DNA from 3 places in the Affinirhizobium helianthi genome. Region 2 is predicted to be linked to each of the others. Evidence: riboswitches for the same ligand, from Rfam matches in the RefSeq annotation. Region 2 holds a riboswitch; each other region holds the start of a gene.

Region 1 (7,835 bases), on a different contig from region 2:
GCCGTAGCGCCAGCGGTCATAGCCGCCGAGAATGCGCACAAGCAGCACTCTGGCGTGGCTCGCGACTTTATCGATCCAGAGATCGATGGACATGGGGTGTCGAAGATCGCTCAGTTGAGCAAGGCGAAGGCTCAAGTCGCCTTTTGAGGGATTACGGTCCCAAGCCGAGGCAATGCCGTTCAGGTCGCTATCGGAAAAGGATAGCACCACCACATCCCCCGGCGTCTGGTTCAGATCGACCGGCTCTATGAGATCGTCCAGGGACGAGGATGTGGCGGCGAGAATATGCATCAGGCGGCCAGGAGCTTTCCGATTTTTTCCGCGTCGATGCCCTTTTCACCAATGATCACCAGACGCGAACGTCGCGCCTCGCTGGCGTTCCAGGGGCGGTCGAAATAATGGTTCACGCGGGGACCGACCGCCTGCACCAGAAGGCGCATGGGCTTGCCCGCCACCTCTACATAGCCCTTGATCCGCAGCACTTTTTCGGCTTCCGTGACCTTCGCAATGCGGTTGCTCAGTTCGTCCGGGCTTGCAATGGCCGGAATATCCAGAACAAAACTGTCAAAATCGTCGTGCTCGTGGTCCAGCTCGTCGTCGTGATGTGTCTTGCGGTTCTCGATATCGTCTTCGACCGCCAGGCCAAGACCGATGAAGATTGCCGGGTCGATTTCGCCATTCTGCGCGTTCACAATCCTCACCGCGCGCGGAAGATGCGCTTCCACATGCTGATGCGCCTTGGCGAGGTCTTCGGCGGAAAGCAGGTCGGATTTGGTCAGGATGACAAGATCGGCGCAGGCAATCTGGTCTTCGAAAACTTCCTCCACCGGATCGTCATGGTCGAGAGACTGATCCTCGGCGCGCTGGGCAGCCAGAGCTTCCAGATCGTCTGCGACGCGGCCTTCAGCCAGCGCCAGGCCGTCCACCACGGCCACCACGCCATCCACCGTCACGCGGCTTTTCACGCCCGGCCATTGGAACGCCTGCACCAGCGGCTTCGGCAGTGCCAGGCCCGAGGTTTCGATCAGGATGTGATCGACCTTGGGCTCCATGGCGAGGATCTTGTCGATGGCGGGTACGAAATCATCCGCCACCGTGCAGCAGATGCAGCCATTGGCCAGTTCGATGATATTGTCTTCCGGGCAGTTCTCGATGCCGCAGCTTTTCAGGATTTCGCCATCGATGCCGACATCGCCGAACTCGTTGACAATCACCGCAAGCCTCTTGCCCTTGATGTTTTCCAACGCATGGCGCAGCAGCGTCGTTTTTCCGGCTCCGAGGAAACCGGTCACAACGGTGCAGGGAATGCGGGAGAGGGTATTGGTCATGAAATCGGTCCTTCAAATCTTCGGAAATTGAGTGGGAATGGGTGGGATGCGGGCGATCATGCCGCGCTTCAGGCAATCCGGTCGGCCCTTCCACGGCATCAGTCCATCGGCAGAACTGGCGAGAAGACGCGCACCTTCGATGAGGTCGGGGCTGGCATCCAGGCCAAGCTCGCCAAAAACATAGGACCAGCCATCCACGCGCTGGATGCAGGCGCTCAAGGCGCGTTTGCAATTGGCAAGACAGGCAACAGGCACCACGGCGATACCGGCCTGTGCCAGTGATGCCGTCTGATCTGCGAGACGCGCGCCGTCGCGCGGTCCATCGCTTGCTTCCGTCCCGCTGCGGCAGGTTTCGCAGACATGGATAATCACTCGCGGTTGAGCGGCAACAGGTTCGTCAGACTGACATTGCGACTGGAAATCCAAGACGCACCCCTTTTTCCAAAAATAGCCGTGGGGTGCAGGCGCGCGCAGCCAGAGGCCTGCGTGCCATTGATACTATCCCTGCCGGAGCACCCCGCCCGGTTGGACCATTCGTCAGACGGCAGGTCTCCTGGCTCGCGGTTCATACCCGGCGCTACCTTCCCGAATTGTCTTCAGTGGCATGATGCGCAGGGTTTCCCGCAGAATGTGCGGGGGCCGCTTACAGTTGCGGGGGCAGCCGTGGTTTAGGCGAGGCGCCGCACCACGTTCCCTCTTAGCTCCCCCCGTTGCCGGGGAAAGACCGTCATCTTCACTATGCGGTTGAATGACGACATGTCAATGCCGCTAGGTGCGGCAGTTTCGGTGGGCCATTGTCGTGAGGCCGCGTTTGGCTATAGTCCCGCGCTCTGACAATGCGGATGCGAGGCAAGGCCGATGAAGGAAATCGATGAGAGCGAAGCCGAGCGGCATCGGCGCAAAATGGCCAATCGCAAGGCGGTTCAGGATGCGGAAGTGGCATCGAAAACCATCGAGAAGGGTCTTCTGATCGTCAATACGGGTCCCGGAAAGGGCAAGTCCACGGCGGCTTTCGGTCTGGGCCTGCGGATGCTTGGCCATGGCCGCAAGATTGCCATCGTGCAGTTCATCAAGGGTGCCTGGGATACGGGCGAGCGGGTGGCGCTGGACGCTTTCGGTGATCGCGTGATCTGGCATACGATGGGTGAGGGCTTCACCTGGGATACGCAGGATCTGAAACGCGATGTTGCCGCCGCTGAACGCGCCTGGGAAAAGGCGTTGGAGATGATGGCGCTTCCGGATGTGGGCCTTGTTATTCTGGACGAGCTGAACATCGCACTTCGCTATGAATATCTCGATCTGGAAAAGGTCGTGCTGGACCTTACTGCCCGCCGCCCGGATCTGCATGTCATCGTCACGGGGCGTAACGCCAAGCCTGCGTTGATTGAGGTGGCGGACATGGTCACCGAGATGACGCTGGTGAAGCACCACTTCAAGGCAGGGGTAAAGGCGCAGGCCGGGATCGAGTTTTGATGGCTGGAGGACAAGCCAAAGCCCTGATGTTTCAGGGAACCGGTTCCGATGTCGGCAAGTCGCTGATCGTGGCCGGGCTGGCGCGTGCCTTCCTGAACCGGGGTTTGCGCATCCTGCCCTTCAAGCCGCAGAACATGTCGAACAATGCGGCTGTCACGGTAGATGGCGGCGAAATCGGGCGTGCGCAGGCGTTGCAGGCGCGTGCCGCTCGCGTGCCACTTTCGGTTCACATGAACCCGGTGCTCTTGAAGCCGCAAAGCGAAGTCGGCGCACAGCTGGTCGTGCAGGGCAAGGTGGAGGGGAATGCCCGTGCCGCAGAATATCAGCAAATCAAGGCGGGCCTCATGCCGCGTGTGCTGGAAAGCTTCGCGCATTTGAAGGATCGCGCCGATCTGGTGCTGGTGGAAGGGGCAGGCAGCGCCTCCGAGGTCAATCTGCGCCGCAATGACATTGCCAATATGGGCTTTGCCCGCGCGGCTGACGTGCCGGTTATCCTGATTGGCGATATCGATCGAGGTGGTGTCATCGCCAGTATCGCTGGCACCAAGGCCGTTCTTGATCGCCACGATGCCGCGATGATCGAGGGCTTTATCGTCAATCGCTTCCGGGGCGATCCCAGCCTCTTCGATGAAGGCATGCGGATGATTGAAGGCTTTACCGGGTGGAGCCCCATCGGCCTTCTGCCGCACTTTTCCCACGCCTCAAGGCTGCCGGCGGAGGATGCGCTGGCTCTGAATTCGCAGCCCACGCGAAAGGCAGGGGCAAAGATCAAAATTGCGGTGCCAATCCTGCCGCATGTTTCCAACTTTGATGATCTCGATCCACTGGATGCGGAACCGGATGTGGAACTGATCCGTGTTCGCCCCGGCAATGCATTGCCCAACGATGCGGACCTCGTGCTTCTGCTTGGCTCCAAGGCCACGATCAGCGATCTTCAGGCCCTGAAATCCGCAGGTTTTGATATCGATATCAAAGCCCATGTGCGGCAGGGAAAGCCGGTTATCGGCCTTTGCGGCGGCTATCAGATGCTGGGAAAGACGGTGGCTGACCCGGATGGTATCGAAGGTCCGGCCGGTGCGGTTGAGGAAGGTCTCGGACTACTGAATGTCGACACGCGGCTGACTGGAGATAAGCGTCTTGAGGCCGTGTCCGGCACCACCAGCGACGGCATTTCTTTCTCCGGCTATGAAATGCATGTCGGGCAGACCGAGGGTGTGGACTGCGCTCGACCTTTCGCAACCATTCATGAGCGCCCGGAAGGTGCGGTTTCCGCCTCAGGTCTCGTTTCCGGAACCTATGTGCACGGGCTTTTTGCCGATGATGGGCAAAGGTCTGCCTGGCTCACCCGCCTTGGCGGAACCGCGTCGCGGATCGACTATGAGCAGGGGGTTGAGGATGTGTTGGAGCTATTGGCCGCGCATCTGGAAAAGCATCTGGATCTCGATGCCCTGCTTAGAGTAGCGCGGTAGGAACCGCCGCGACCAGGCCGAACAGAATGAGCAAGAGGAGATCAGCCGTCCGGGCAAGCGAAAGCGCGCGGCGAATATCGGCAGCAGTTGCCTCGCGCCGTCCACCTTCACCCATGAAGTGATCGTCCACCAGCGTGCCGCCATAGACGCGCGGCCCTGCCAGCGCGAGGCCCAGGGCGCCAGCCATGGCGGCTTCCGGCCAGCCGGCATTGGGGGATTTGTGCCGGGAAGCATCCCGTTTCACCGCTTCCCAGGCTTTTGCTGCCGATGCTCCGGGTGTGGTGAAGGCTGCGGCCACAAAGAGAAGGGCGGTGAGGCGGGAAGCGGGCAGGTTGACCAGATCATCGAAACGCGCCGCTGCCCAGCCATAGGCGTGATAGCGTTCGTTCTTGTGGCCAATCATGCTGTCGGCTGTATTCGTGGCCTTGTAGGCAGCGCCCCCTGCCAGCCCCGCCAGACCCAGCCACAAAGCGGGCGCGGTGATGCCATCGGAAAAATTCTCGGCAAGGCTTTCGATGGCTGCACGTGAAACTCCCGCCTCATCCAGCTGGTCCGGGTCACGCCCCACAATCATCGCAACCGCCTGTCGCCCCGCTGCAAGCCCACCTTTTTCAAGTCCGGTTGCCACGGCTTCCACGTGTTCTTCGAGGCTTTTTTGCGCCAGAAGGCTGGAACCCAGCATGGCCACCAGCACGAAGCCAAACGGCAGCCAGAGGAGGCTGCTTTCGATGATGCCGGACACTGCGAAGGTCAATGCAAGAAGCAAGATGAAGCAGATCAACCCGTTGCGGCGGCGGGTTTCAAAGTTGGTGCTTTGATCGTTGTACCGCTTCTCCAGAGCCGAGATAAGCCCGCCGATCCACATGACCGGATGGCCGATCCGGGCGAGAAGCCATTGCGGATAGCCGAAGATCCGTTCAATAAGCAGGGCAAGGAACGCGATTGAAAAAGCCATGGTGAGTGCAATGGACAAGCTGGAAGGAAATACGATCGAACACGGCGGCTCCCTTTCGCGGGCGGCGCTCGCATTTACCGATGCGCCGCAGCCCTGGATCGATCTTTCCACCGGTGTCAATCCGCATTCTTATGCTTATTCCCCGGTGCCCGCCACTGCTTTCTCACGGCTTCCCGATCCATCGGAGCTTCGCGATCTTTGCGCGATTGCTGCACGGGCCTATGGCGCAAAGTCCGGCGACCATGTTGCAGCCGCGCCAGGAACGCATCTTTTTCTGCCCATGCTCGTGGAAAGCGTCTTTTCCGGTCGGGACCGAAGCAGCCTCACCGCCGCCATTCTCTCTCCCACCTATGCCGAGCACGCAAAAACGGCACGCATGCTCGGCTTTCAAACCGTAGAGGCGAGCGATCCTGACGCGCTTGAGGCTGCGGATCTCGCTGTGGTGGTCAATCCCAACAACCCGGATGGACGGATGATTGCCGATGAGAGGCTGCTGGCGCTCTCGCACAGTCTGGCGAAAAAGGGCGGGCTTCTGCTGGTCGATGAGGCTTTCCGCGATGTGATGGACGAGCCCTCTTCGCTGGTGGCGCAGGTTCATCCGGGTCTGGCTGTGTTGCGATCCTTCGGCAAGTTTTTCGGTCTCGCCGGCATTCGGCTTGGCTTTGCCGTGGCATCGCCCGATCATGCACAGCATGTGCGTCATCTTCTCGGTCCCTGGGCCATTCCCGGCCCCACACTTCACATCGGCAGGCAAGCGCTGGCCGATCAGGTCTGGCAAAAGAACATGCGCCTGCGTCTCAGGCAGGAGGCCGAGAGGCTGGATGGACTTCTGGCACAGGCGGATTTGCCGGTTGTCAGCGGCACCACCCTGTTCCGCTATGCCCGGCATGAACAGGCGAGCGAAATCCATCAGGTGCTTGGAAAGGCTGGAATTCTGGTGCGGCGCTTTTCGGAGCGGCCGCAATTTCTGCGTTTTGGCTTGCCGTCCGAAGGCGAGTGGGAGCGATTAGGTGCGGTCCTCTGCTCAAAAAACTGGCAGAGCTGAAAAGTGAACAAAGCTTGGCGTGCTGGCTGCTTTTCGCTAGGTTGGCGCTTCGCAATGCCATGAACAGGTGAATTTCCATGTCCTCATTCAGCCATAACCTTCCCGAGGTTTTCGACAGGATCGATCAGAAGAGGGAGGTGTTTCTGGAGCTAAGCGACAGGGTCTGGGCAACGCCTGAAACCTGCTACATGGAAGTGCAATCCGCTGCCGCGCACCGGGAGATGCTGGAGGCGCAGGGCTTTCGCATCACCGATACTGTGGCCGGCATTCCTACCGCGATGATCGGTGAGGCAGGGGAGGGCGGTCCGGTGATTGCCTTTCTCGGTGAATATGATGCGCTTGCGGGCCTCAGCCAGAAGGCGGGTGTCACGCATTACGAGCCGCTTGTCGCCGGTGCCAATGGTCATGGCTGCGGCCATAATCTTCTCGGTTCTGCCTCTCTGCTGGCGGCAACGGCGTTGAAGGATTGGCTGGAAGCCACCGGAACGCCCGGCCGTGTGCGCTATTACGGTTGCCCGGCGGAAGAGGGAGGAGCGGCCAAGGCATTCATGGTCAGGGCCGGTGCTTTCGAGGATGTCGATATCGCCATTTGCTGGCATCCCAGCAATTTTGCAGGTGTGCAACGTGAAACCTCGCTTGCAAACTGTCGGGTGGATTTCACCTTTACCGGCCGCGCTTCCCATGCCGCCGCAAGCCCGGAACTCGGTCGCAGCGCGCTCGATGCCGTGGAACTGATGAATGTGGGGGTGAATTACCTGCGTGAGCATATGCAGCAGGATTGCCGCATTCATTATGCGCTTCTGGATGCCGGGGGCATTTCGCCCAATGTGGTGCAGGCTCATGCCAAGGTGCGTTATGTCATCCGCGCACCGGAGCTTGCCGGCTTGTTCTCCCTTATCGAGCGGGTCAAAAAGGTGGCGGAGGGCGCGGCCCTGATGACCGAAACCTCGGTTGAAAGCACCATTCTTGCCGGTGTCTCGAACCTCATCGTCAACACACCGTTGATGGAGACCATGCAGGATATCTGGGAAAGCCTCGGTGTGCCGGAGTTTGATGAGCAGGATTTTGCTTTCGCCCAATCCATTCAGTCCACACTGTCTGACGAGGATATCGCTGCGAGCTGGGCACAGGAACGACTGGAACAGCGCGATATCGTCCTGCCGGATTTCATTTTGCCCCGCCATAATGAGGTACGGCAAATGGGCGGCTCCACGGATGTGGCGGATGTGAGCTGGGTGGTCCCCACCGTGCAGGCCTATGGCCCAACGCTTGCCATCGGCACACAGCTTCACACCTGGCAGGTGGTGGCCCAAGGCAAGAGCCCGCTGGCGCACAAAGGCATGGTGGCGGCAGCCAAGGTCATGGCAGCCACGGGTCTGGCCGCCATCGAAAATCCACAGCTGCGCGAGGCAGCCTGGGCAGATCTGAAACGTCGCCTCAAGGGGCAGAGCTATCGCAGCCCGATCCCGGAGGGTGCCGAGCCTCCGGTTGCGGCAATGGCTGTCCGGTAAAAGGCGTCCGCTTGTGCCACCGTTGGGCGGCAGGAGATTGCGTCTGAGGAACAA
Region 2 (7,835 bases):
GAAGTTAGGCGTCATATGGTCGTCTCAGCACCATTGATGTATATCGGAAAATCAGATTTAAACCACCTGATGACATCTGTCGATTGGATTACTGCGGCCTGAGCGGTCAAGCGCAAAGGATCAACCTTTTGCCATGGATGCAATGTTTGGGTGATAGGTATGTGCGGCCAGGGAAACAGGAACCAAAACATGTCCGCAAGACCGATGGCTGATGCACTGCGGCCCGCTGGCGATCTTGCCACGAAGCCCATTTTTGCAGTCACTTGCCGGGCAAAACCTCTCCCGCCCGGCAAGGACCGGAGATCAGCGCCTCATGCGGTTTCCGCCAAAATGAGCGGCTGCGGCTTTGTCAGGGTTTCCGGACGCAGAACGGCATCCAAGCGATCCTTTGACATCAAACCCTTTTCCAGCACCAGTTCGTAGACTCCGCGTCCACTTCGGTGCGCCTCAAGAGCAATCTCCGTCGCATTGCGATAGCCGATGTAAGGGTTGAGCGCTGTGACGATACCGATGGAGTGCTCCACCATATCGCGGAGCCTTTCCTTGTTCGCCGTAATACCACGCACGCAGTTTTTCTCCAGCGTGCCACATGCTGCGGTGAGATGCGCAATGGATCTGGACAGGCTGTAGAAGATAATCGGCTCAAAGGCATTCAACTGCAACTGCCCGGCCTCAGCCGCCATGGTGATGGTTACGTCATTGCCAATCACTTCGAATGCAACCTGATTGACCACTTCCGGGATCACCGGGTTAACCTTTCCCGGCATGATGGAGGAACCGGCCTGACGAGCAGGAAGATTGATTTCATTGAACCCGGCGCGCGGCCCGGACGACAAGAGGCGCAGATCGTTGCAGGTTTTTGACAGCTTGACCGCAACCCGCTTCAGAACACCGGAGAGCTGAACAAAGGCACCGCAATCCTGCGTCGCCTCCACCAGATCGGGCGAGGTCAAGAGGTCAAAGCCAACGACTTCGGAGAGGCGATCCCTGACACGTGCAGCATAATCTGGATGCGCGGTAATGCCGGTACCAATTGCGGTGGCGCCGAGGTTGATCTCCCGGATCAGCTGCGCTGCCTCGGACAGGCGCGCCTCGTCTTCCGCAAGCATCAGAGCATAGGTTCCAAATTCCTGCCCCAACGTCATGGGCACGGCATCCTGCAACTGGGTGCGCCCCATCTTCAGAATTTCGGAGAATTCACCAGCCTTTTCGGCAAAGGCCAGACGCAGATCTCCCATGGAACGCAGAAGGCGATGAATACCGGCCCAGGCTGCCAGCTTCAGCGCCGTTGGATAGACATCGTTGGTGGACTGACTGAGATTGACATGCTCATTCGGGTGAAGATGCGTGTATTCACCGCGGCGGTGGCCAAGAATCTCTAGCGCGCGATTTGCAATGACTTCATTGGCGTTCATATTGGTGGAGGTTCCGGCGCCGCCCTGGATGAGATCGACGACGAATTGATCATGCAGCGCGCCGTCTCGAATCTCGCGGCACGCCGCAATGATTGCGTTGCCCTGAGTTGGCCCAAGCAGTCCGAGATCCATATTGGCCTGGGCTGCGGCTTCCTTGATGGCCGCAAGCGCGATGATCAGATCAGGTGCATCGCAAAGACGTTGCCCGGAGATCTGGAAGTTTTCAACGGCGCGCAAGGTATGAACACCGTAATAGGCTTCCATCGGCACATCGCGATCCCCAAGGAGATCGTGTTCCGAACGAAATGCCGCGACTTCTTCCATGTTATTCCTCCAGAGAAAATTCTTCAATGGAATGCTTCGGATCAAAGGGCTCGAGGCAAGGCGGCAAAGGATGAACTGAGCGCAAAGTAAAGCTGGCGCATTGTAGATAACCTCCTCCTCAATGACCTGCCGCAAGCTTCCGCCTGCAACAATCCTCTTCCCTATCCCGGCGTAACTGTGCTGGCTCGGTCGGTCAATTGACAGTTTTTAGGTAGTGCGGCGTCCATACTTGTTGCAGTTCAGGCCGGAAGCCGGGCGCAAAACTCTGACAGCTGTCAGGCCGGGAGAGGTGAGGGAACCCTGACAGCTGTCAGGATTTATCAATTCCTGTTTCGCAAGATACGCGCCATCGTCAGTCAGCAGCGCGAAACGTCATCACCAAATGCGGTAGCTGTGCGATACTCAACACCAAGCGCGGAGAGAGTGCAGGCGGGATCATCATCCCGCGCCGCAGTGGCACGAGGAACACGCAATCGTCCATGCCCACCCAAATAACGTCAGCGGCCAGGTGAGGGGCCTACACGGAATGACCGCGCTGACCATCGTAGGCAACCTGGATCGAGACCAAAACTGTTCCTTCTGAGTGACAGCCCGATCGCCCATCGCAAAGTTATCCCCGGTGAATTCAAGACAGACACACAACAGATATTGACGCAGATTTAACCTTGTCTACAATATGTAGCGTTCGAGGTTCTCATGGATTCGACTGGAATCGATGAGCTAAGACGGGAATTCGGTAGCGAACATGATGTTCGCGAAGCCGAGGCTGCCCCCGCAACTGTGAACGGCGAGTGCTTGCTCTATCATGCCACTGGGTGAAACCGGGAAGGCGGAGCAGGTGCAGCGACCCGTGAGCCAGGAGACCTGCCTCGATCGATACGTCCGCCGGCGGGGTGCCAGGCAGGGTGCGGTTTAATGCGTCCGGATGAACCCCGGTCCTGAGCCGTCCTGCTCACCCGCCATATGTCTGCTTCGGGGTGAAGGCCATGAATACACCATTACAGATTATTGCTGATCCTTAGTCGTTACGACTGAGGTTGCTCGCTTCACTTTCTTCACGTCGCTTCTCTGCGCGTTGGGCCCAGGTCGGTCCGACAGCGTTTCCTTGCGCCCATTTTCTTTAGAGGTATCCCATGTCGATCACTGTCTACTCCAAGCCAGCCTGCGTTCAATGCACAGCAACCACCCGCGCCCTGGACCGCCAGGGTATCGACTATACGATCATTGATGTTTCCGAGAACGGGGCAGCATTGGCCTTGGTGCAGGAACTCGGCTACCGTCAGGTGCCTGTCGTCATCGCTGGCGATCAACACTGGGCTGGCTTCCGGCCGGATATGATCAGCGCGCTTGCCTGAAAGTTCGGTGATGGGCGCTCTCGTCTACTTCTCCAGTCGTTCGGAAAACACCCGCCGCTTCGTGGACAAGCTTGCTACGCACGCTCTGCGTCTGCCGCTGGATGCAGCCGCCACTCCGCCGCTGGTGAATGATCCCTATGTCCTCGTCAGCCCAACCTATGGCGGGGGAGGGGACAAGGGCGCTGTGCCGAAGCCCGTCATCCACTTCCTCAACAATGCCCATAACCGAAGCCTCATCCGCGGCGTCATCGCGGCAGGCAATACCAATTTCGGCGTGGCCTATGGGCGCGCCGGAAAGATCATCGCCGACAAATGCGGCGTCCCGCTTCTCTACCGGTTCGAGCTTCTCGGTACCGAAGAGGACGTCATCGCCGTGAGACAGGGACTGGAACGATTTTGGACACGCTGACCACCACGAAAACGAGCGCCTCAACCGAGGACACGCTTGATTATCACGCGCTGAACGCCATGCTGAACCTCTATGACGACGAGGGAAAGATCCAGTTCGACAAGGATCGCATGGCAGCAAGGCAATATTTCCTCAGCCACGTCAATCAGAACACCGTCTTCTTTCACAACCTTAGAGAGAAAATAGACTACCTTGTAACGGAAGGGTATTACGAGCGTGAGGTGCTCGATCAGTATTCGTTCAACTTCGTGCGCGACCTCTTCGACGTAGCCTACGCAAAGAAATTTCGGTTCCCGACCTTCCTCGGCGCGTTCAAATACTACACCAGCTACACACTGAAAACTTTTGACGGGAAACGCTATCTGGAGCGCTACGAAGACCGGGTCTGCATGGTGGCGCTCACACTTGCACGCGGCAATGAGCAGCTTGCGCGTGAACTCGTGGAGGAAATCATTTCCGGTCGCTTTCAACCGGCGACGCCCACCTTCCTCAATGCGGGTAAGAAGAGCCGCGGCGAGCTTGTATCCTGCTTCCTGCTTCGCGTCGAAGACAACATGGAAAGCATCGGCCGAGCGATCAACTCGGCGCTGCAGCTCTCCAAGCGGGGAGGGGGCGTTGCCCTGTCTCTGACGAACCTGCGCGAAATGGGCGCTCCCATCAAGCAAATCGAGAACCAGTCCTCAGGCGTAGTCCCAGTGATGAAGATGCTGGAAGATGCCTTCTCCTATGCCAACCAACTTGGCGCGAGACAGGGTGCCGGTGCGGTCTATCTTCATGCCCATCACCCGGACATCATGCGGTTCCTCGATACCAAGCGGGAAAACGCGGACGAAAAGATCCGCATAAAAACGCTGTCCCTCGGCGTCGTCATTCCAGACATCGCGTTCGAACTGGCGAAACACAACGAGGATATGTATCTGTTCTCGCCGCACGACGTAGAGCGGGTCTATGGGGTACCATTCACCGAGATTTCGGTGACGGAGAAATACCGCGAGATGGTGGAGGATGCCCGCATCCGCAAAAAGAAGATCAAGGCCCGCGACTTCTTTCAGGTCATCGCCGAGATTCAGTTCGAAAGCGGCTATCCCTACATCATGTTCGAAGACACGGTGAACCGGGAAAACCCGATCGCCGGTCGTATCTCCATGAGCAATCTGTGCTCGGAGATCTTACAGGTCAGCGAGGCGAGCCGCCTCAATGAAGATCTGTCATACGGGGAGGCCGGCAAGGATATCTCCTGCAATCTGGGCTCACTGAATATTGCCTCTGCCATGGACTCACCGGACTTCGGCAAGACGGTCGAGACCGCAATACGGGCGCTGACTGCGGTTTCTGAAATGAGCAACATTGCTTCAGTCCCGTCAATCGCAAAGGGCAACGACGATAGCCACGCTATCGGGCTCGGGCAGATGAACCTTCATGGATATCTCGCCCGCGAGCGTATCTTCTATGGCTCGGAGGAGGGGATCGATTTCACCAATATCTACTTCTATACCGTCACCTATCACGCATTGAAGGCGTCCAACAGGCTGGCCGTGGAGAAGGGGAGACGCTTCAAAGGCTTCGAAACCTCGAAATATGCCTCCGGGGAATATTTTAACAAATACACCGAGCGCACATGGAAGCCCGTGACGCAAAAGGTTGCCGCGCTTTTCGAAAAAGCTGGCATTCATATTCCGACACGGCAAGACTGGCTGGAGCTGAAGGATGCTGTCATGTCCGGAGGCCTCTATAACCAGAATCTGCAAGCCGTCCCGCCAACCGGGTCAATTTCCTATATCAACCACTCAACCTCTTCGATCCACCCGATTGTCTCGAAGATCGAGATCCGCAAGGAAGGCAAAATAGGCCGCGTCTATTACCCAGCAGCCTATTTGACGAACGACAATGTCGAATATTTTCAGGACGCCTATGAGATCGGCCCGGAAAAGATTATCGACACCTATGCGGCCGCCACCCAGCATGTCGACCAGGGACTGTCACTGACACTGTTCTTCCGCGACACTGCCACCACCCGAGACATCAACCGGGCGCAGATCTATGCCTGGAAAAAGGGTATCAAGACCATTTACTACATCCGCCTTCGCCAGATGGCGCTGACCGGCACGCAAGTGCAGGGCTGCGTTTCCTGCGCGCTGTGACGCAAGGATCGAATGTCATGAATCTGCAAGTCAAGACAAAGCCCGCCCGTGCGGCAAACCGCATTCGCGCCGTGAACTGGAACCGTCTCGAAGACGACAAGGATCTTGAGGTCTGGAACAGATTGACCTCCAATTTCTGGCTTCCTGAAAAGGTGCCGCTGTCGAACGATATTCCATCCTGGGCGACATTGAAGGCCGAGGAACAGAAACTGACGATCCGTGTCTTTACAGGATTGACCCTTCTCGACACGATCCAGAACGGGGTGGGCGCAGTGCGTCTGATGGAAGATGTGCAGACACCGCATGAGGAGGCGGTCCTCTCCAACATCTCCTTCATGGAAGCGGTGCATGCACGCTCCTATTCCTCCATCTTTTCGACGCTTTGCCTGACGCCGGATGTCGACGATGCCTATCGCTGGTCGGAGGAGAACGAATTCCTGCAGAAAAAGTCAGCGCTGATCATGGAACAGTATGACAGTGCCGATCCACTAAAGAAAAAAGTCGCTTCCGTTTTCCTTGAAAGCTTCCTGTTCTATTCGGGCTTTTATCTGCCGATGTATTGGTCGAGCCGCGCCAAGCTCACCAACACCGCCGACCTGATCCGCCTGATCATCCGCGACGAGGCCGTGCATGGTTACTACATCGGCTACAAATTCCAGCGTGCGCTCGACCGCGAAACGGAGGCGCGCCGCCAGGACATCAAGGATTTCGCCTTTGATCTGATGCTGGAACTCTATGACAACGAGGCTCGCTACACCGAAGACCTTTACGACGGAGTCGGTCTCACCGAAGACGTGAAGAAATTTCTGCATTACAACGCCAACAAAGCGCTCATGAACCTCGGCTATGAGGCACTCTTCCCGCCGGAAGCCTGCAAGGTCAATCCGGCGATCCTGTCAGCGCTCTCACCGAATGCAGACGAGAATCATGATTTCTTCTCTGGCTCCGGCTCCTCCTATGTCATCGGTAAAGCTGTCGCGACCGAGGATGACGACTGGGATTTCTGATGGATCTCACGCAAAGCCACGCGACAGTTCACAGCATCTGAACTCAAACCCGTCGTCTCAAACCGGAAGTGTTATCATCCTCACCCGGTTTGAGACGACATCTGACCATTGGTGCGAACGAGAGCCATCACCATTGGCCCGATGGAGAATTCGCCCCGTTTCGCCCGCTCAACCAGGTTTCGCAGATATCCCCCTGCAGAATTGATGTGCTGCGCTCGTTCCAGAATGCATGCGATGGTGATGGCAGCATTCTCAGGACCCAGCACTTCACAGGCGGTCTGATAGGCTGAGGGGCTGACCCCGAGCATCGATCTCACGACGACGGCCGCGGCCATCAGATCCTTCCAACTCTCGACAAGGCCCTTCGGCCCATAGGCTGATATTTCCGGGCATGCCCTCAACACGAGTCCCAGCGGGAAGGCTGGCTTGTCATCCAGTCGCTGCTTTGTGCTGCTGCCATCGTCCCCGTCTTTTCTAAAGCAGGGTTCAAGTTCATTAGGGGGTTTGGTATTTGAATTCTGTATATGCCGCTCATTTTGATCGGCATTGCCGTTCATATTTTCAGATTTTTGTCGGCTTTCCAGATGGTTGAGCACTCGCGTCTGCAGTTGACCTAATGCTGCCACGGTTCTGCGCGCAATCTCCAATGTCCACACCTTGGGAAAAGTCGCGATCAACTGGATATATTCCTCCTCAAGCGCAACCCAATCGCCTGGGCTTCCTTCCTCGAGCGCGGCAGAGATCAGCTTTCGGATATCGCGGCGGCCAATGGTGACCTGCTCTCTCAGACGCCGCAATTCCACACGCTCAGCAACGACCGTTTGCGCCGTGACCGCAAATTCTTCCGCCCGCAGCAGAAGAGGGGAAAGATCGAAGCCAAACGCATCTTCCACTCGCCCCTCAGAACTTTTCCGGGCAAAACGTTTTCCATTGGCGCTGTCACGACGCAGAATCAGGCCAGCCTCAACCAGGCAGGCGAGGTGTCTGCGCAATGTTGCATCGGCAATACCATGCGCGCGCAATGAGAGCTGCACATTGGAAGGAAACACGACAAGCGGCTCGCCCTCCACAAGCTCTGTCTCGGGGTGAAAGCTCAACAGAGCGTTCAGAACCGCAAGGCTGCGATCCTGCAGACCGAGCACTGGCCGCGCTTCCGCTATATCTCGGAACACTCTCCACTTGTC
Region 3 (7,835 bases), on a different contig from region 2:
TCGCCTGGGAAAACCGCATCGCCGATTACATAAGCCAGGCATGCTGGCGTGTGCCCGGGTACATGCAAGACTGTGGCCTGCAGCGAGCCGATGGCAAAACGATCGCCGTCTTGAAAAAGATGATCAAACTGGCTGCCATCCCGCTCAAACTCGGTTCCGGCGTTGAAAATCTTGCCAAATACCTGCTGGACCCGAATGATATCCCTGCCGATGGCCAACTGCCCGCCGAGCTCCATCTGCAGAAGGGGCGCTGCCGAAAGATGGTCGGCATGGGCATGGGTCTCCAGCAGCCATTGCACTTCCAGGTTTTCGCTTTTCACGTAATCAATCAGCGCCCGCGCTGATTCATTCGTCGTTCTGCCTGCTGCCGGATCATAATCAAGGACACTGTCAATAATGGCGCAGGCTTGCGAATCCGGATCGCGAACGACGTGACTGATCGTAAACGTCGCCGGATCGAAGAATGACTTCACGATTGGTCGGGGCTGCGCGCCAGCAAGGGCGCTCTCGATGATTTCTGCTGCATGTGAAACTGCTGGGTCTGACATATCGACACCCTCCGTTCATAACAACATATACATACTTACTGTAAATATGCAATAGTGGTGCGCCCGACGGAATCGGGCTATGCCTTAGACGCCGACCTTCAAGGGAGAGAATACCGTGGCTGACGGAATACCAGCGCCCGCGCTTTGCTTGCATGATCCAGCGCCAGCCTTCACCGCCCGCTCCACGCAAGGGCCGATTTCGCTCTCGTCCTATCGCGGAAAATGGGTTTTGCTGTTTTCGCATCCGGCGGACTTCACGTCCGTTTGCACCAGCGAATTCCTCGCATTTGCAAGGGCAGAGCAGGAATTCGCGCGGTTGGATTGCGCCTTGCTTGGCCTCTCTGTCGATAGTCTTTATGCGCATCTCGCATGGCTGAAAGACATTGAAGAAAAGTTTGGCATCAAGATTGGATTCCCCCTGATCGAAGATTCCTCGATGGTCATTGCACGCGCCTACGGCATGCTGGATGCCAATGCCGGAGGCAGCGGAACGGTGCGCGGCAGTTTCGTTATCGATCCGGTCGGGGTTATCCGCGCGATCGTCTGGTATCCCATGAATGTGGGCCGATCCGTCGCGGAGCTGCTGCGCCTTGTCGAGGCGCTCCAGACCGCTGAGCGAGAGCAGGCTTTAACGCCGGAAGGCTGGAAGCCGGGCGAAGCGCTGATGGAGCCCGCTGCAACACGCTTTGACCAGGCTGGCCCGTTGAAGACAGGCGAAACCTGGTACTATCGGGAGCGACAAAAATGACGCCTCCATCTCTGCCACTTGAGCAAATGTTGGAGAAATCGGCCGAAGCTGCCGAGTTTCTCCGACTTTTTTCAACACAAAGCCGGTTGATGCTGCTGTGCTTCATTTCGCAGAAAGAGCGATCTGTGGGCGAGATACAGGAGGAACTGGCATTCAAGCAGCCAGCCCTCTCCCAGCAGTTAGCGGAATTGCGGCAGGCTGGCGTTGTGCGAACCCGCCGTGAGTCGCGCCAGATTTTCTACTCCATTGCGGATGAACGGGTAGACGCCGTGCTTCAGACATTGCTGAAGCTATTCTGCCCTCCCCCCACTTCCCATTCGAAGCAGGGAGAAGCAAAAGCGGCATCAAGCCCAGCACCTCACCCACTCGGTGAAATGGCGCAATGGGCCATTATCGATGCATCAGAGCAGAACTCATCCTGACCGGATCAGGCCGCCTGATGCAGTCTGCGTGTAAACAGCGCGCCGCGGGTCCACTGAGAGAAGGCCTTGGCCGCAGCCAATACCGCCAGATCAATGACAGGTTCGATCAGCACGACGCTCATGTAGGCTATGCCGAAGCTTGAGATCTCGGCGAAGTTCTCCACGGTGAAGCCGTGGCCATAAAGTGCCCAGAAGGCGACCCAGACTACGATGCCGCCCTGATAGCTGGCCGAGAGAAGAAAAGCCTGGGCGTATTTCACATCCACATAGGCAGTTTTGGCCGGAATGATCCGCCGCGCAAGAAGCGCGATGCCCCACAGCGGGACCAGAAGCGTTGTTACATTCATGCCGTATTGCGGCAAATCGAAAGGTGCGAAGAAAAGGCCCTGAATCAGCAATCCTGCAGCAAGGCCGATAGAGGCCGCCCCTGCGCCAAACATCAGAAACAGTGTCGATCCAAGAATGAGATGCACCTCGGAAACGCCGACCGGATGATGGGGAAGGATCTCGAAGAAACTGAACACAAGGCCGGTTGTCAGCACGCTCCGGCAGATAAAAGGCAGCACGCCCCCTTCTTCCCGCAGGCTCACATGGACCAGTTTTGCCGCAAGGCCGAAAGCAGCCGCGGCTGTGGCATAGCTCAATAGGATTTTGGCGCCATCGACGACGCCGGGTTCGATATGCATGTTGACCTCCCCGCGCCCACCGCGCGGCTGGATGATGAAAGTGAGCCGAAGCCCGTGAACGATGGCAGGTCTCCTGACTTGCGGCAGCGCTCAGCTCGCCTTCCCAGCCTCAAAGAAGAATTTGGCCAGTGGCATTAAGAACCGAACTTCCGCTTACAGTTGCGGGGGCAGTTGTGGAATCGACCGTATATCAGTCTCACCACATTCCCTTTTCATCCGACGGGAATACCCGGCGGAACCATCGCCCCCAAGCTAAGCGGGAAAGACAGGCAAAGGCAATTCGGCTTTTGGTGGAGTCACAACAAAAGCGCGCAGTGCATGGAAAGAGGGCCGTTCTCCCATCGGCCTATGTTACCCAGCCAAGGCGCTCGGCCAGCGTGTAGAGAACGAATATCCCGCAGATCAGCAAACCGCAGAACACGGCAAAAGAGCCCAAATCCTTCGCGTGACGCCCGGTCAGGGAATATTCGGGCGAGACCCGGTCCACCAGCTCCTCCACCGCCGTGTTCAAGGCTTCCAGCGCCAGAACGAAGAGGAAAAGGCAAGTCAGGATCACGATCTTCAGAGCCCCCGCGCCAATGGCAAGAAACAGCGCGAGAGCGCCTGCAAATGCCAAAAGCTCATGGCGAAAGGCCGCCTCCCGCCAAAGCCGCCGGAAGCCCCCATAAGAATAGCGTTGAGCCGCCAGGAGATGGCGGATGCCATCGACTTTCTCCGGTGGAAGATCAGGACCGTGCATTCTTTTCGACTCACAGCTCGAATGGATCTCGAGTGAGGGGGTGGGTAGCGCGGTGCTCCAACTGACGATGCCGAGACAATCTTCACCAGTATTCGCGTACGCATCCTGACCCAGCAAGCGCACAAAGGAAAGTGCCCTCTCTTACGCATGGTTCTGCGCGCAGGATCTGAAACAAACCCGAAAAAGGCGGGTTGAGCAACTGGCGAGATTTGAACCGCCTGCCTTGCCTTTACGTGGACCGGGTTGTGGCAACTTCTTCGCCAAGGCTAGAGACAGATCCTTCGATCTCTCCTCGCATCTCGGCGTGCCATTGCCACAAGATCGCTCGATCAACGGTTCTGCCTTACGTACAACGGTGGGTGTGCCGCACAGCCTCAACCTTCCCGATAATAATAGCTGTAGCCATTGATGGCTGGCGCACCACCAAGGTGGGCATAGAGCACCTTTGATCCGGCGGGGAAAAAGCCTCTGCGAACCAGGTCGATCATGCCCTGCATGGATTTCCCCTCATAGACGGGGTCGGTGATCATTGCCTCGGTGCGAGCCGCAAGACGAATAGCCTCATTCGTCTCGTCCGACGGAACACCATAGGCCGGATAGGCGTAATCGGGGTTGATGACGATTTCATCCTCACGCACCTTGCGGCCAAGCTCTACCAGTTTGGAGGTCTTATCGACAATTGAACGAACCTGCGCCCTCGTCTGCTCTGGCGTTCCGGATGCATCGATACCGATGACACGATCGGCCCGGTTCTGCGCCGCAAAGCCAACGATCATGCCTGCCTGGGTAGAGCCAGTGACAACGCAAACGATAATGTAGTCAAACGTATAGCCGAGCGCCTTCTCCTGCTCCGCGACCTCCTCGGCGAAGCCGATATAGCCGAGCGCCCCGTATTTATGCACGGATGCGCCAGCGGGGATGGGATAGGGTTTGCCACCAGCATCTTTGACCGATTGGATGGCATCTTCCCAGCTTTTGCGAATACCGATGTCGAACCCGTCATCCACAAGACGCGAATCCGCCCCCATCAGCCGGGTCATCAGAATATTGCCGACGCGGTCATAAACAGCATCGTAATGTGGTACCCATTTTTCCTGAATAACAACGCATTTCATACCGATCTTTGCCGCTGTCGCAGCCACCATGCGGGTGTGGTTCGATTGAACGCCCCCAATGGAAACAAGTGTGTCCGCCCCCGAGGCCAGTGCATCAGGCACAATGTATTCAAGCTTGCGCAGCTTGTTTCCACCCATGGCAAGGCCGGAATTGCAATCATCCCGTTTTGCGAAGATCTGCACCTTATCGCCCAGAGCCTGGCTGAGCCGAGGCAGATGTTCGATGGGAGTTGGGCCAAAGGTCAGCGGATAGCGTTCGAATTTCGCGAGAAGGGACATGACGGCCTCCGAGGTTGTGCGTGATGAATTCACTCGCAAAAGCTAGCCGAATAGTCTTGAAAGGTGCTCTCAAAATCGGGAGATGAAATGGCACCTGACTTCAAACATAATGAGAAAATGTTGTCATCGATTCATCATAGGCCGCCCAAATGGAAGAATCTTCCAAACCATCTCTCGATCGTATTGATCTTCGCATTCTGCGCACGCTTCAGACCGATGGGCGCCTGACGAATGCCGAACTCGCATCCCGCGTGAATGTCAGCCCGGCAACTTGCCACCGGCGAACGCAACGCCTGTTTGATGAGGGCTTCATCACCGGAGTCCGGGCCGAAATTGCACCCATGCCCGTCGGGCTTGGCGCTCTTGTCATGGTGGGCGTGGTGCTGGACCGTTCGACACCGGAAAGTTTCGCGGCATTCGAAGGAGCCGTCCTTGAACTGAAGGAGGTGCTCGACTGCAATCTTGTTGCAGGCGACTTCGATTACCTGCTCAAGATCCGCGTGCGCGATATGGCCGATTTCAACAAGCTGCACGGCAACAAGCTCATCGCGCTGCCAGGTGTGCGACAAACACGGACGTTCTTCGTGATGAAGAACGTCAAGGACAATGCAAGATTGCCGTTCTGAACGCCCGCCTTCAGGGAGGCGGGTCGGGCATCAAGAAGTCACGGCAAAGAGATCGCTGAGCCAAGCCATCTGGCGGCGCTCTTGGAAGCTCTGTCCGCCTTCATGATTGTTGAACTCGTATTCAACTATCGATTTCGGCCCTGCATAGGCATTGTAGGCACCATAAACACCGGAGGGCGGACAAATCTCATCCATCAGTGCGACTGAGAACAATGCATTTGCCCGCGACTGCCGCGCGAAATTGACACAATCGAAATAGCGCAGCGTCTCGAATAGCGGTTGGCTCTTGTCTCTGTGCTGGGAGAGAAAGCGCACGATTTCCAGATAGGGGCCACGGGAGGCGACCGCCACGGAGCGACGAAAATCGCACAGGAACGGCACGTCAGGCATGATGGCCTTGACCCTTGGGTCGAGCGCCCCGGCCGCGATCGAAATGGCGCCCCCCTGACTATCGCCACAAAGAGCAATCCGCTCAGGATCGATGAAGTCCAGTGCGACAAGCGCATCGATGGCGCGCACGCCATCTGTAAAGACGCGTCGATAATTATAGTCGTTCTTATTCAGAACGCCACGGGTCAGAAAGCCCGGGCTGGAGGAGAAAGACCCCTCGGGATCTGCCGTCGCACCAACGCTCCACACACTGCCCTGACCGCGCGTATCCATCCGGAAATAGGCGAAACCCGATGCTGCCCAGTGCAATTGTTCATGCGGCAGGCTTCGGCCGCCGCCATAGCCGATAGACTGCATGACCAGCGGTAAACGACCTTTGCGCTCCTTCGGCAGGATAAGCCATCCTTTAATGGGATGGCCGCCAAAACCAGGGAAGGTAACATCGAAAACCTCGATGACCTTCAGCGTTGTCGGCTCCGGCACAATGCGAACGTCTCCCCACAGTTCACGCGCCTGCGCGATCGTGGTCTGCCAGAAGGCGTCGAAATCTTCCGGCATCTCGACATTGCTGATGTAAACGCCGAGTTCAGGCTGTGTAAGATCTGGAAACGGCATTCAATCCCCCCGGCAAGATTAAGATACTAGAGCGTTTCCGGTGAGAACAGGTCACCCGAAATCCTCTATATCTTTGTTTTTACGCAGTCCGGACGCAAAGCCGCTAACGCACTTTTGCTGGACGTTCTCTAAATGGTTCAACTCGTTGCAAAACGCAGTTCGGCTGGCACTTCTGTCAAGGCCTGTTCCAGCGCTGCCAGACATCTGGAGGCATCGGACAGGCTAAAGACAAGCGGCGGCCTAATCTTGATGATGTTCCCATGCGGGCCAGTTGACGACACCAGCACGCCGAGGGACTTCATTCGCTCGCGCACCCAACGTGCCGCCAGTTTCGCAGGCACCTTGCTGTCGCGGTTCGTGACCAGTTCAACGCCCAGAAACAGTCCGCGTCCCTGAATGTGGCCAACAAGCTCATGCCGTTTCATCAAGTCATGCAGGCCTGGCATCAAGAATGCGCTGCTGCGCAGAGCATTGCCCTGCAAGTCCTCTCCCTGCAACACATCAAGGCACGCATTACCCACCACGGCAGACACAGTATTGCCGCCAAAGGTGTTGAAATATCCCGTATGTTTTTGAAGCCGTTCCGCAATCTCCCGGCGGGTAACCAGTGCGGCAATCGGATGGCCATTGCCCATTGGCTTGCCCATGGTGACGATATCCGGCTGAACCCCGAAGGCCTCAAATCCCCACATATGCGTTCCGGAACGGGCAAAACCCATCTGCACTTCGTCGGCGATGGTCAAGGCGCCTTCACGCTTTGCCGCAGCATAGGCAAGCGGCAAATAGTCTGGCGGCGGAACGAGCGCGCCATTGGCATCAAAGATCGAATCGATCATCAGGCCCGCCATGCCATGGCCACGCTCGTTTAAGATGCCGGCTGCATCGGAAATGTGTCCGGCATATTTTTCGCCCGCATCATTGGCGCCTTCCCGATAGACGCCCCTGTAAAGGTTCGGCGGCGGCACGGTTTCGGCCCAATCAGGCTTGTCCTTGATGTCGTAGTCTATCAGCGAAAGCGGCGTCACGACCGTTGTATTGCCGTGATAGCTGTTTTCCGTGATCACAATACCTTCCTTGCCGCTGGCGGCACGCGCCAACCGCACAGCAAGGTCATTGGCTTCCGAGCCTGTACATACGAAAAACCATGTATCCAGATAGGATGGCAATGTTGCACTCAGCCGCTCGCCAAGACGCACGATTTCCGGATGAATGTAACGAGAGTTGGTATTGAGCGTGCTTGCCTGTCTTGCAAGCGCATCCACCACATATGGGTGGCAATGCCCAAGGTTTGCGACGTTATTATAGCAATCCAGATATTCCTGTCCCGCAGCGTCATAGACCTTCGAACCCTTGCCACGCACAAGCTCCAGGGGCTCGTTATAGAAGGTGTAGGTCTTGCCGAGAACAGCTTCCCGCCGCTGCAAAAGAGCGGGCGTTGGGGCCGGAGCCCCTGCAACCTCTGCAGCAGACACCGGAACGACGGAAGGCACCATGGCAGCAACGAAGTCCGCATCAGAAACCAGTGCGAGACGCTGGATTGCCTTGATGTAGAGCGCTTGAAGATCTGCAAGATCGGTATCCGGCTCCTCCTCGACGGATGCACGGTAGGAAACCAGCCCCACTTGCAGCAGAAGCCGCGCAAGAACGAGCTGCCTCAGCACCTCAAG

Evidence for each region. Region 2 has a riboswitch for cobalamin ahead of nrdH (glutaredoxin-like protein NrdH). Riboswitches for the same ligand answer to the same signal wherever they lie in the genome.
Region 1: another riboswitch for cobalamin. It lies ahead of ACFSE1_RS12340 (DUF1636 family protein); the one in region 2 lies ahead of nrdH (glutaredoxin-like protein NrdH).
Region 3: another riboswitch for cobalamin. It lies ahead of ACFSE1_RS05865 (energy-coupling factor ABC transporter permease); the one in region 2 lies ahead of nrdH (glutaredoxin-like protein NrdH).

What each region holds. Positions count from the first base shown of each region.
Region 1 is NZ_JBHUEQ010000023.1:31,921-39,755, forward strand. It holds gene cobN (cobaltochelatase subunit CobN) at 1-291, opposite strand, end outside; gene cobW (cobalamin biosynthesis protein CobW) at 291-1,328, opposite strand; gene ACFSE1_RS12340 (DUF1636 family protein) at 1,341-1,754, opposite strand; cobalamin riboswitch at 1,855-2,072, opposite strand; gene cobO (cob(I)yrinic acid a,c-diamide adenosyltransferase) at 2,187-2,801, shown strand; gene ACFSE1_RS12350 (cobyric acid synthase) at 2,801-4,270, shown strand; gene cbiB (adenosylcobinamide-phosphate synthase CbiB) at 4,254-5,225, opposite strand; gene cobD (threonine-phosphate decarboxylase CobD) at 5,224-6,270, shown strand; gene ACFSE1_RS12365 (M20 family metallopeptidase) at 6,348-7,781, shown strand.
Region 2 is NZ_JBHUEQ010000035.1:84,705-92,539, forward strand. It holds gene ACFSE1_RS17980 (ArsR/SmtB family transcription factor) at 1-15, opposite strand, end outside; gene aspA (aspartate ammonia-lyase) at 312-1,739, opposite strand; cobalamin riboswitch at 2,411-2,625, shown strand; gene nrdH (glutaredoxin-like protein NrdH) at 2,873-3,094, shown strand; gene nrdI (class Ib ribonucleoside-diphosphate reductase assembly flavoprotein NrdI) at 3,105-3,503, shown strand; gene nrdE (class 1b ribonucleoside-diphosphate reductase subunit alpha) at 3,491-5,644, shown strand; gene nrdF (class 1b ribonucleoside-diphosphate reductase subunit beta) at 5,662-6,651, shown strand; gene repC (plasmid replication protein RepC) at 6,732-7,835, opposite strand, start outside.
Region 3 is NZ_JBHUEQ010000006.1:166,967-174,801, forward strand. It holds gene ACFSE1_RS05850 (MBL fold metallo-hydrolase) at 1-548, opposite strand, end outside; gene ACFSE1_RS05855 (peroxiredoxin) at 664-1,296, shown strand; gene ACFSE1_RS05860 (ArsR/SmtB family transcription factor) at 1,293-1,718, shown strand; gene ACFSE1_RS05865 (energy-coupling factor ABC transporter permease) at 1,724-2,404, opposite strand; cobalamin riboswitch at 2,451-2,662, opposite strand; gene ACFSE1_RS05870 (diacylglycerol kinase) at 2,751-3,143, opposite strand; gene ACFSE1_RS05875 (1-aminocyclopropane-1-carboxylate deaminase) at 3,518-4,537, opposite strand; gene ACFSE1_RS05880 (Lrp/AsnC family transcriptional regulator) at 4,687-5,163, shown strand; gene ACFSE1_RS05885 (acetylxylan esterase) at 5,194-6,168, opposite strand; gene ACFSE1_RS05890 (aminotransferase class III-fold pyridoxal phosphate-dependent enzyme) at 6,306-7,835, opposite strand, start outside.